Regions from separate parts of the Paenarthrobacter sp. Y-19 genome, predicted to be linked through region 2. Evidence: riboswitches for the same ligand, from Rfam matches in the RefSeq annotation. Region 2 holds a riboswitch; each other region holds the start of a gene.
The links. A riboswitch is a leader RNA that binds a small molecule or an ion and turns the genes downstream of it on or off. The one in region 2 is predicted to bind cyclic di-AMP.
Positions count from the first base shown of each region.

Region 1: linked by a shared signal. The riboswitch ahead of PYR64_RS10785 (NlpC/P60 family protein) and the one ahead of PYR64_RS17950 (hypothetical protein) in region 2 are both predicted to bind cyclic di-AMP.
Region 3: linked by a shared signal. The riboswitch ahead of PYR64_RS03120 (C40 family peptidase) and the one ahead of PYR64_RS17950 (hypothetical protein) in region 2 are both predicted to bind cyclic di-AMP.

Region 1 covers NZ_CP119414.1:2,297,048-2,301,032, reverse strand. Annotated here, with positions in the region: gene PYR64_RS10795 (hypothetical protein) at 18-488, opposite strand; gene PYR64_RS10790 (heavy-metal-associated domain-containing protein) at 763-1,080, opposite strand; cyclic di-AMP (ydaO/yuaA leader) riboswitch at 1,320-1,518, shown strand; gene PYR64_RS10785 (NlpC/P60 family protein) at 1,522-2,289, shown strand; gene PYR64_RS10780 (heavy metal translocating P-type ATPase) at 2,368-3,985, opposite strand, start outside.
Region 2 covers NZ_CP119414.1:3,835,940-3,839,924, reverse strand. Annotated here, with positions in the region: gene PYR64_RS17955 (helix-turn-helix domain-containing protein) at 1-896, shown strand, start outside; gene PYR64_RS17950 (hypothetical protein) at 1,164-2,324, opposite strand; cyclic di-AMP (ydaO/yuaA leader) riboswitch at 2,340-2,490, opposite strand; gene PYR64_RS17945 (hypothetical protein) at 2,619-2,849, opposite strand; gene PYR64_RS17940 (ATP-dependent DNA ligase) at 2,896-3,960, shown strand; gene PYR64_RS17935 (DUF6480 family protein) at 3,976-3,985, opposite strand, start outside.
Region 3 covers NZ_CP119414.1:653,175-657,159, forward strand. Annotated here, with positions in the region: gene PYR64_RS03115 (M23 family metallopeptidase) at 1-837, shown strand; cyclic di-AMP (ydaO/yuaA leader) riboswitch at 962-1,144, shown strand; gene PYR64_RS03120 (C40 family peptidase) at 1,149-1,880, shown strand; gene PYR64_RS03125 (NlpC/P60 family protein) at 1,975-2,757, shown strand; gene PYR64_RS03130 (HNH endonuclease) at 2,974-3,474, shown strand; gene PYR64_RS03135 (NTP transferase domain-containing protein) at 3,517-3,985, shown strand, end outside.

The DNA of each region.
Region 1 (3,985 bases), 1.5 Mb from region 2:
CGGCGCAGAGGAGTGGTTTACGTCCGGCTGATACAGAGGTCACCGGGGGAGGGGCTGCCCGGTGAGTAGGAGTAGGTGCTGCTGAGAGCAGCGGCGGCACCAATAGCAGGCAGCTCATAGGGGGCTGTTCCCGGCATCGGGGCTGAGAGGGTGGTGTTTCCCGGGGCCAGGACGCAGGCACCGTCGCCGGCCGACATTTCCGGGCACGAACCTGCCGGGGCGCAGGTAGAAGAAGAGCCACCGGTGACCGCAGTCTCAATGGCGGCCGCGCCGGTGGTCGTCCCCGTTACATGCGAGTGGCCGGCCGGCATGGCCTGCAGCTGCAGCGTGGAGGGGCCTGCCGCTGTCATGCCAGGGCCTGGTGCCATGTGGTGGGCACCGGTCATGACGTGCATGCCGAAAATGCCGGCAATGATGGCCAGGGCCGCGGTCAGGAATCCTGCCCGCAGGAGGAAGGCGGTGAAGCGACCATAGGGTGTCGTAGTCACAACTTCCTCCTTTCCGTGCAGGTTCGATGTCATAAGGGTACCGGCAAGGGGGTGTTGTCCCTTCCGGTTACCGCCTTTTCAACGCGTCTGGATGGGATTTGGTTTCACTGTTTCCACCGGCTAGTGATGAACGGGGCGATCCGCGACGCCTGTTCAGGAGCGGATTCCGGCCGCCCGTGTGCCAGCGGGACCGGTGGCCCGTCCATTGCCCTCCTCCCGGGGTGCACAACGCCCCCGGGAGGAGGTCCGCAGTGGAAGTGTGGAAGTGCGGATGTTAGGTGCTGGCAAGGGTGTAGCCAGCGGAGGTGACAGCCTCCCGCACGGCTGCCTCATCGGCCCTGCCTCCCACCAGCAGGCGGGAGCGGCCGCCGGGGACGAGATCAACGGAGGCCGATTCCACACCATCAAGGGCAGCGACGGCCTTCTCAACAGTCTGCACGCAATGCCCGCAGGTCAGACCATCCAAAGCGAATTCAACGGCGCCGGTGCCTGCGGCTGTGGTGGGCTCAGAGGAGGCTTCGGTCGAGCAGCAGCTGCACCCCGATGCGGAGGAGGCCAGCGGCAGCTGGGTACGGTTTTCGGTTCCACACATGTCAGTTTCCATTCCTTGACGAAGGAGTAATGGGCGCTGGGGTTGAACGGCTGTGAGAGGCGGTGCGGTGCACTGCCGGGACATACCACTTCACTGACAACACCCATAGCTTACCCCTGGGGGGTATCTCCAACAAATGGGACACGTGTGACGTCGGACTCGCCGTTATTCAAATGTGACAAATGCTGCTTGTGTGAACTACGGTCTAAGCCGTGCCGGTTTCGCCGAATGCGGCACTCCCGAGTCGATTGCCTAACTCTGCCGCTGCCCGGGATCCGTTCGCAACTTTCGTCCGGCAGAGACGGGGAACCCAACAACGGCCTGCTTAAAAGCGGGTCTTGGGGTGAAGCCGTGTCTGGTGCGTTTTGCGTACCGGCCCGGCCGGGTGTCTCCCATCCGAATCCGACAGCTAACCTCGCAGGCAGTGGGAGAGGCCCTTTCATGCCCATTCGCAAAGCTCACGGCCGCCGCCGTGCGGTCCCTGTCCAGACCAGCGCCCTCGCGGTACTGTCCAAATCCGTCGCTGCAAACGCCGGCGGTGTGGGCCGCCAGGCCGCTGTCATCGCGGCAGCGTCCGGCCTTGTCCTGACCAGCGGTATCGCCGCGCAGGCAGCCGCGGCCCCGACTCAGCGCGATGCGGAGCCGACCTCGAACCTGGAACTCACCAGCCAGGTACAGACTCCCCTCAGCGCGGACGCCACAGTCCAAATCTCCTTCGAGCGTCCTGCCGTGGAGACCACGCCTGCGCCCGTCGTAGCAGTAGCCAAGCCAGTCGTCGCTGAGGCGCCTGCAGCCCCTGCCGTCACCGCGCCGGCTGCACCTGCTAAGGCTAAGGCGCAGATCACCGTCACGCCTGCAGCGGCTCCTGTTGGGGCGCCGGCCGCCGGCGGCGTCAACGCCATCATGGTTTCCTCCGCCTATGCCCAGATCGGCATGATCCAGGACTGCACACGGCTGGTGGAAAACGCACTCAACGCTGCAGGGATCCCGGTCGGAGACCTCGGCCCGATGCAGTTCATGAACTACGGCACCGTTGTTGCCGATCCCCAGCCCGGCGACATGGTGATGCAACCCGGGCACGTGGGAATTTATGTTGGCAACGGCCAGGTCCTCAGCTCCGGCCTGAACGGCAAGAACGAAACCGCCGTCCACCCGCTGACCTGGATGACCTCCAAGGGCGCCGTCACCTTCGTCCGGGCCGGCAAGTAAAGCGCTGAGGGGCCTGTGAGTCACTGCCTTGGGGGCGGTGACTCACAGGCCTTCAGCATCCCTTGCTGACACCGGGGACTACACCTTGTGAGGCCGCCCGAAACGGCGCAGCCGCAGTGAGTTGCAGACCACCAGAACTGAACTGGCTGCCATCGCGGCCCCCGCAATCATCGGGTTGAGCAGCCCCAGGGCGGCGACCGGGATGCCGACGGCATTGTAGAAAAATGCCCAAAACAGGTTGGTCTTGATCGTCCCCAAGGTTCGACGGGACAGTTTGATGGCCTGCGCGACCTGGCCCAGGTCACTTCCCATGACCGTAAGATCCGCGGCAGCGATGGCGACATCCGTCCCGCTGCCCATGGCAATGCCAAGGTCGGCCTGGGCCAGCGCCGCCGCATCATTCACCCCGTCCCCGGCCATGGCAACAGTGGCCCCGCTGGCCTGCAGCCCGCGGATAGCCTCAACCTTGCCTTCGGGAAGCACGCCGGCGAGCACGTCTTCTGCGGGGATGCCCACTTGCGCTGCCACTGCCGAGGCAGCCGAGGCGTTGTCGCCGGTCAGCAGTATCGGCCTAAGTCCCAGCTCCTTGAGTTGCGCGATCGCGGCGGCAGAGCCGGGCTTGAGGGTGTCCTTCAGCGCAATGAGGCCTGTTGGCTCCCCGTCTACGCCGACCCAGATGACAGTCGCTCCGGACTGCTCCTGGGCGGACAGAGCTTCGTAGTGGTCCGGCGCCGGGTTAATACCGTTCTCCACCAGCCAGGCCGCCCGGCCGGCAACGACCGACCGGCCGTTGACGGTTCCTCGGACGCCCCCGCCGGGTGCACTGTAAAACCCTGCGACAGGCAGCAGAGGCGCCTTCTCAGTCGCTGCGCGTGCGATGGCATGAGCAATGGGGTGTTCGCTGGCAACCTCGACTGCTCCGGCCAAGGAAAGGATCTCTTCTTCGGTGGCCGAAGTAAAGGAGTGCACTCCGGAAACGGAGAGCTGGCCTGTGGTTACGGTGCCGGTCTTATCCAGCACGATGGTGTCTACGGTCCGAGTGTCTTCCAGGACCTGTGGGCCCTTAATGAGTATGCCCAACTGAGCGCCACGGCCGGTCCCCGTGAGCAATGCGGTCGGCGTGGCCAGCCCTAACGCGCAGGGGCACGCAATCACCAGAACCGCCACCGCAGCAGTAAAGGAGTGCTGCAGATCAGTAGTGGAAAAGAACCATGCGCCGAAGGTCACTGCGGCGAGAACCAGCACGACGGGGACAAAAACAGAGCTGATCCGGTCCGCCAGCCGGGCAATCGGGGCCTTTCCGCTCTGGGCCTGGCTTACCAGCCGCCCCATCTGCGCGAGAGTCGTTTCACTGCCCACCCGGGTTGCCTTGACCAGCAACCGCCCGTTGGCATTGATCGTTGCGCCGATCACGGTGTCATCAACACCTACATCGACCGGCAATGATTCTCCGGTGATCAGGGATGTATCCACCACACTTTGGCCTTCGACAACGAAACCATCGGTGGGTATTTTCTCGCCGGGGCGGACGACGAACACGTCACCGGGCTCGAGACGGTCCGCCGGAATCCGGGACTCGACGCCGTCCCGGAGGACCGTAGCCTCCTTCGCCCCGAGGTCCAGCAAGGCATGAAGTGCGCTTCCTGCCCGCGACTTCGCGTTTGCTTCCAAAAAGCGGCCGAGCAGCAGGAAAGTG
Region 2 (3,985 bases):
AGGAGCAAAGCGCGACGGCGATCCTCGCCCAGTTGCCCGGCGTCCGGGACGAACTGGACCTGTTGGCGGGCTTGCTCCTGGACTCGAACACGGCCGAGTCCGAGTTCCGGCGCCGGCGTGAGCAGGAGTTCCTCTCGGCCTGTGGCGGCGAATCGAACGCCGTGGCGGCCGTCGCGGGGTGGAAGGAGATCCAAGGCCGCGGCCCGTGGCAACTGGTGACGATCCTTGACGCCGAAGGTGCCCGGTCCGACGTCGATCCCATCGCGGCAACCCTCACGCACCGAACAGCCGCGCTGCAGTCCACCATCGGCGTGAACGCGGCTTTGTTCAGCGCGGGCACGGAAACCCACTCGGTGGTCCTGTTCCGGGAATCCGGAGGACGGGCAGACCACGCGCAGGTCCTGGTCCATTACCAGCTTGAGCTCGCAAAGCGTGCCGGCCGGACCGTGGACCGCGTCATCCTGGGGATCAGCGAACCTTTCCAGGTGATCAGGCAGCTCGCGGGGGCGTACCGGCAGTCCAAGGTTGCTGCGCAGGCGGCGGCCGTGGATGCGCAGCTCGGGGAACTGGTGGACAGCCGTTCCGTGGGCGTGTACCAGCTCTTTGACCGCCTGCTGGCACCGGGCGGCTGGGACGATACCGGCTCGGTGCATTTCCGGACGCTTGAGGACCAGGACAAAAACGGCGAGCTCCTGCCGGTCCTGGAGCTTCTCTACGACAACGACAGTGCCGTGCAGGATGTCGCCGCGAAACTTCACCTCCACAGGAGCAGCATCTACAACAGGCTCGGACGCATCCGCCAGCTCATCGGTGCTGATCCCTTGAACGGTGCCATCCGGCTTGAACTGCATGCTGCCTTGAAGGCGCGGCGCTGGGCCGGCAGGCCGCGGATCTGAGCCGGACCGCGGATCTAAGCCCGGACCCGCGGATCTAAGCACCGGCAAGACTCAACGTAAGAAACAGATAAGGCAGGTACCCGCGCGGGTACCTGCCTTATCTGATGCCGATGCGCTTGCCTGGCCGTTCGCGGGGGACGCGTCAGGAGCGCCTCAGCCGCTGGCAACTCCAGCGGCCCAAACGGCGCCTGAACGTTGCCGTGCGGCTGCTGCTGCAGTACCGCCCGTGCCAGCCGGTGTGCACGTTGGTGCGGGGCAACCGCGTGCTCACTGCAGTGCCTTCTGTGCGGCGTCAAGGAGCGATTCCAAGGTGGACGCCTGCGGCTGAGGCGACGTGCCTGCGGTGGGCTTGCCGGTGGGCCGGGGCTTTGCCGTTTGCGTTCCCGTCGGTGTTGGCGTCGGGGTCGGCGTGGGAGTGGTGGTCGGCGTCGGCGTCGTGGTGGGCGTCGGTGTTGCCGGCGGTGTCGTGATCGTGTCCGAGGGCACGTCGCCGGGCGCCGGCGCAGGTTGGGTCGGAGCCGGAGTGCCGGCTACGGGGGACGGCGCTGCGACTGCCGGGGCGGACGCCGAGGGGACCCAGACAGGGGCTGCCAGGGAGACGTGCGGTGAAGGAACCGACGACGGCGAAACCGCCACAGGCGCTTCTGGAACCGTCGCCTCCGGTACCGTCGCCGGTTGGCCTGCTTCGGATGACGATTGACCCGACGACGACGGGGAGGACGCTGTGGTGTAGGAAGCCCGGGGCGCAGGGGCTGCCGAGCCCGGTTGGCGGTCCTCGCCACTCTGGCCGCCGCTGGCTTCCTGGGCCGGACTTTCCTGACCGAAGAACGGAAGCTCCAGTGCCTGCCCGACGGTTCCCGCAGTCAGTACCAGGCCCAGCGCTCCGGCAACCACTGCCATGCGCTGGCTCATGTGTTTCACCGACGCTGCTTTCCGCAGAACAGCTTGGGGTTCGCGGCCAAATGAGGAGGTGGTGCCGAGGGTTGATGCCGTCACCGGCGGAGGTGTCTTGCGGGATGCCGCCGGGGACGGGGCGGCCGCTTCGGCTCCGGCTTCCCCGCGGGTGGCTGCCTTGCGGGCGGCAACCACGGGAATGGCTGACGTGGGAGGCCCTGGTGTGGTGGATGCCGGAGCTGCGGCCCGCGCGGCTTCGACTACCGGAATCGCTGCGGTTGCCGGCTCCGGAAGCGCAGGGGCTGCCTTCGGCTCGGCAGGGGCGATCACAGCCCTTGCCGCACGCTCACGCTCAGCGGCCCGGGCCGCAGCCCGCGTGGTGGGCGCAGCCGTAGCGGGTGATGCCGGAGTGGGTGCCGTTACGGTGGGGATCGCCGTCGTGGCTGGTTCCGGGGATCCGCTGGGTTGGGCCCGACGGCGTCCGGTTGGCTTGGTGCGCTCGCGCTCGAGTTGCGCGCGGCGTGGGTTATCCATGGTTGGGGACATGGTTGTGCCTCTCAACGCCTGCGAGGTTAGCTGTCGGGTTCGGACGAGGCCGTCCGGCCGCGCGTGGCGGCTTCACCCCAAGGGCTTGCGGAGAAAACAAGCCCGGGAAACTGTGGGTCCCCCGTCTCTGCCGCGGGTCTGGCGGATCCTGGATTGCGGCAGAGCCCGGCGTCAATCCAGAAGCGGCCCAGCGGAGATCGGGTCGCCCTACGACCGTACAGGAGGCGGAAAGTAAAGTCACATTAATGTAACGGGCGGTAGTTCTGCCCCCGCGGGAGGGGGCTACCGCTTAGGCTTCGGGGCCGGTGCGGGGGCGGGGAGTTCGTGTTCGATTTTCCGGACCTGGTGGGCCTGATGTGTGGCAGGGCGGAAGACTTCGTCTGCGATCCCCAGCAAGCCGCCTGCTGCGGCCCGCCGGACGCCGCGCTTGTTCTCCCGCGCAATCCAGTACCAAAGCGCGCCCATGAGCGCGGGAGCTCCGAGCACTGCTGCCAACACGGCTAAGATGTCCATCCGCCAACACTAGCCTTGGGCACGTACTGGCCGGTAGACATGAGCTATGGACCTACCAGTGATGCCGCCCGTTTCGCCCATGCTCGCCAAGTCCGTCCCGAACATCCCCGACGTTGGGCATTACGAGCCCAAATGGGACGGATTCCGGACCATCGTCTTCAAGGACGGGGACGACATCGTCCTGGGCAGCCGCAACGAAAAGCCCATGACCCGCTACTTCCCGGAGCTGGTGGAAGCGCTGAAGAAGAACCTTCCGGACAAGTGCGTTGTAGACGGCGAGATCATCCTGATCCAGGGCAACAGGCTTGAGTTCGACGTGCTGCAGCAGCGAATCCATCCCGCGGACAGCCGGGTTCGGATGCTTGCGGAGAAGACGCCTGCGTCCCTGGTGGCGTTCGACCTGCTTGCCCTCGGCGACGAGGATCTGACCGGCCGGCCCTTCGCCGAGCGGCGCGCGGCCTTGGAGAAAGCCCTCGCCGACGCCCGGCCTCCTGTGTACGTAACGCCTGCGGTGACGGACCTGGGGCGCGCCAAGGAATGGTTCGTGCAGCTTGAGGGAGCAGGCCTCGACGGCGTGCTGTCGAAACCGCTCGACGGCACCTACCAGCCGAACAAGCGGGTGATGTTCAAGACGAAGCATGAGCGGACAGCCGATTGCGTGGTGGCCGGGTTCCGTTGGCACAAGACCGCGAAAGTTGTGGGGTCGATGCTCCTGGGGCTCTACGACGACTCCGGCCGGCTTCATCACGTCGGCGTCGTGGCGTCATTCCCCATGGCAAAGCGGGAGGCGTTGGTGGCGGAGCTTGAGCCCTATCAAGTGGAGCTCGGCGACCATCCGTGGGGCGAGTGGGCCAAGCAGGACGATTCGCCCGGGGGGTCACGGATGCCCGGGGCGCAGAGCAGGTGGAGCGCCGGAAAGGACTTCTCCTTTGTGCCGCTGCGCCCCGAACTGGTGATCGAGGTGGCCTACGACTACATGGAGGGTGACCGGTTCCGCCACACGACGCAGTTCCGTCGGTGGCGGCCGGACCGGACTCCTGAAAGTTGCACGTACTCGCAGCTGGAAGAGCCTGCGGAGTACGACCTTGGGGAGATCCTGAGCCTGCCGTAGTGGCCCGGCGGGGAACTACTCCTCG
Region 3 (3,985 bases), 1.4 Mb from region 2:
TTGACATCGCAGAACGTCAGGGGCCGCCGCCGTGCGTCCGGCCCCGCTACTGAGCTGCGGCCAGCCCGCGTCGTAACGGAGATCCGGCCCCGCGACACCGAACGCCAGGTGCGCCGCCGTAAGAGCCCGTTGCGCCAGGTTGCCGACTTCGCCGCAGCAAGTGGCGTCGGGCAGAAGGCCGGAGTTGCGCTTGCCGCCACCGGACTTGCCCTGACTGTCGGCCTGCCGGCCACCAGCCCCGTCATGGCCACCTCGGAATCGGGACAGTCCGAATCTGCCCTGGCCGTTGGCGGCACTGTGGGAAGCCAGCCCGAGGTTTCCGCGGCAGCATCAGCCAAAATCGACTTCAGCCGCGCAGCTGTAGCCACCGCTGCGGACCCTGACGGAAAACTGAAGCAACTGCTCAGCGCCCAGTCGGCCGGCAGCATCCAGCGTGCTTCTTCCGTGGGCACCCTCGGCAGCCCCCTCGACACGCTCACCACCGCTTCCCCCTTCGGTTACCGCGTCAGCCCCCTCACGGGCGGCACCGGCGACTTCCACCGCGGCCAGGACTTCGTGGCCCAATGCGGAACTGCCGTGCATGCAGCTGCAGCAGGCAAAGTGACTTTTGCCGGGTGGCACGAGTACGGCGGAGGCAACCGCGTGGTTGTGGATCACGGCAACGGCCTGGAGACCACGTACAACCACCTGTCGTCCTTCAACGTCCAGGTGGGCCAGACGGTCAACCGCGGGGACACCGTAGCCCTGAGCGGCACCACAGGCGCCTCCACCGGCTGCCACCTCCACTTCGAAGTACAGGTCAACGGCGAGGTCGTTGACCCCATGGGCTGGCTCTAAGCCAGTTGATGGTGCTCTCTCGCATTGATGACAGGCCTCGTGACCTGAATGTGACATTCGCTTTCAATTGTTATAACCTTCAGAGCGCATCGGCTTTTTAGGGGGCCGGTGCACTTGAGTGGATTGCCTAGCTCTGCCACCACTCGAGGTCCGTTCGCAAAATCGTCTGGCAGGGGCGGGGGAACCACTTCTGGTCTTCGAATGAAGGCCTTGGGGTTAAGTCGCAAAGTTTCCCAGTGAAGCAGCGCGGCCGGATGACTCCCATCCGAATCCGACAGCTCACCTCGCAGGCATTGGGAGAGGCTACCTACGTGTCATCACGCACTACCCCTGCGCGCCATCGCGCTGAATCGGTTCGTTCGAACCCGTTGAACACTCTTTCGAAGGCTGTTTCCTCGAACGCCGGTACCGTTGGCCGCCAGGCCGCCGTGCTGGCAGCAGCCTCAGGCCTCGTCCTTACTGTCGGGTTGCCGGCTCACGCCGCTGACACCGACGTCTCCACCTCGGAAGTCTCCAGCACCCAGCAGCTGGCTGCCACCGCAGTGGTCACTGCAGAGCCAACTGCCACCGTCTCCTTCGAGAGCCCCGTCGTGGCCACCAAGGAAGCCCCCAAGGTTGTCCAGCGTGCGGCCCTGGTCACAGAGCGCACGGCGGATGAAGCTACTGCAGTCACTGCCCAGTCCTCCGAAGCCAAGGAGTCCGCCTCCAGCGCGGCAGCATCCGGGCTCGCAGCGATTGCCTACACAGGAATCGGCTCGCCTTACGTATGGGGCGGCACTACTCCGAGCGGCTGGGACTGCTCCGGCTTCACCCAGTGGGTCTACGCCCAGGCCGGCATCAGCATCCCCCGCGTCAACGCCTGGACGGCCATGAAGCCCACCAGCGCCCCCCAGCCCGGTGACCTGGTCATGCAGAACGGCGGTGCGCACGTAGGCATCTACGTCGGCAACGGCATGATGATCAGTGCTTTGAACCCGGGCCAGGGAACCCTGCTGCACTCCGTGGCCTCCACCGGCACGTCTTCGTTCTTCACCCTCCGCTAGAAACAACCCGATTCGGGGCCGGCTGACGTACCCCTGCCAGCTGACCCACTACCCACAGGTACCCCAACTGCCTGCGGATACGAAAGAGAAAACAATGACCAGTGCACACAAAGTTGCACGGCACCGCGCTGAGGCCCCCAAGACCAGCTCGCTTGCCGTCATCGCAAAGGCCGTCACCGTCAACGCCGGTGGCGTCGGCCGCCAGGCAGCAGTCATCGCCGCAGCTTCAGGCTTGGTGCTGACCAGCGGTATCGCTGCCAATGCTGCTGAGACGAATGTCGACCGCGAATCGACGTCGACGTCCGCCCTCGATGTCCAGTCTGTTGCCCAGGCCACCATCGCTGCGGACTCCACGGTTGCCATCTCTTACGAGCGTCCCGTGGTCACCACCGTGGAAGCTCCGGCTCCCGTGGTTGAAGAGGCTCCGGCAAAGGTTGAGGCCAAGGCATCGACCAAGTCCACCGCCACCGCGGCTCCGGCCACGAACGCCTCAGTGGCCGTCAGCACTGCCACCCCTGCACCCGCTGCTCCGGCTGCGTCCAGCGGACTCGGCGCAGCAATTGCTGCCGCCGCGTACGCCCAGCTCGGTGTCACGCAGGACTGCACCATGCTGGTCACCAACTCCCTGGCAGCAGTGGGAATCCACTTCCACGACTGGCCCGCCGGTTACCTGTCGCTTGGCCGCACTGTCAGTGCAGCCGAGGCACAGCCCGGCGACCTCGCCTACTACGCCAACGGCGGTTTGGCCGGACAGGCACACATTGCTGTGTACGTCGGCAACGGCATGGCAGTCCACGGTGGATGGAACGGATCCACCACGGCACTGTTCAGCGTCAACGTCGGCTCCGGCCCGGTCTTCATCCGCGTCAACGGCTGACAATCAGCTCCCGGAACACCCCGCAGGCAGATGCCTGCGGGGTGTTTTGCTTTAATCACGCGTGAACTTTTGCCGACACTGTGAGCGAAACGACAAATAAATTCGTTGATACGGCATATAAGTGCTTACCCTTGTGTTGTCGATCCACAGCCCGTACATGCAGAGGGCAGCCGGCCCTCGTGCCCCTGACGGGTGCGGCCGTGAAGAGGTACGTGCATGCGCACACTCGTTCTGAATGCTGGATATGAACCGCTGGCGGTAATAACATTCCGCCGGGCGCTGGTCCTTGTGCTCACTGGGAAAGCAAGCGTAGTGGCCGAAGGCGACGAGCCTGTCGTCGGGCCACAGGAGATTCTCGGACGCCCCTCCGTGATCCTCCTTAACCGCTACATCCGCCCCAAGTACAACAAGATCACTGCCGTGAGTCGCCGCGGGGTTCTTCGCCGCGACGGTCACCGTTGCGCCTACTGCGGGAAAACAGCCCACACCATAGACCACGTCCACCCCAAGTCCAGGGGCGGCGCGGATTCCTGGGAAAACCTGGTTGCGGCGTGCTTGAAATGCAACAACGCCAAGAGCGACCACACACTTGCCGAAATGGGCTGGAAACTCCGTTTCAAACCCGGTGTGCCCCAGGGGACCATGTGGCAGATCAAAGAACTCGAGAAACCTGCGCCGGACTGGGACCCGTTCCTTCTGCCGGAATCCGCTGCCTGATCGATTTCTGCTGACCTCCCGCCGTCCGGGTACGCTGGGCGGATGGAGTTCAACGCCGTTGTTTTGGCGGGTGGCAGGGCCACCCGCCTCGGTGGCGTGCCCAAGCCCACGTTGAAGTACGACGGCGGCACCCTCCTTTCGCACGCACTGGAGGCTGCCCGGGCTGCTGCGGCCACCGTAGTGGTGGGTCCCGGCGAGCACGGAGTGCATTTGCCCGGATCCGTGCTGCTCGCGCGTGAGGAGCCGGCCTATGCGGGCCCGGCAGCGGCGATCGCCGCAGGGTTGTCGGCACTTGATACGGCCGGGATGAGATCCCCCTGGACACTGGTTTTGGCCTGCGATATGCCCAAGGCATCGCAGGGGATCGGCCGCCTGTTGGAAGTGCTCGCTGGGCACCCCGGGGTAGAGGGTGTCATGGCGGTATCCACTGACGGGCGGAAGCAGCCGTTGTTGGGCATTTACAGCACGGCCGCTCTGGACCGGGAGGTGGCCTCGGCCATCCGGGGTTCCG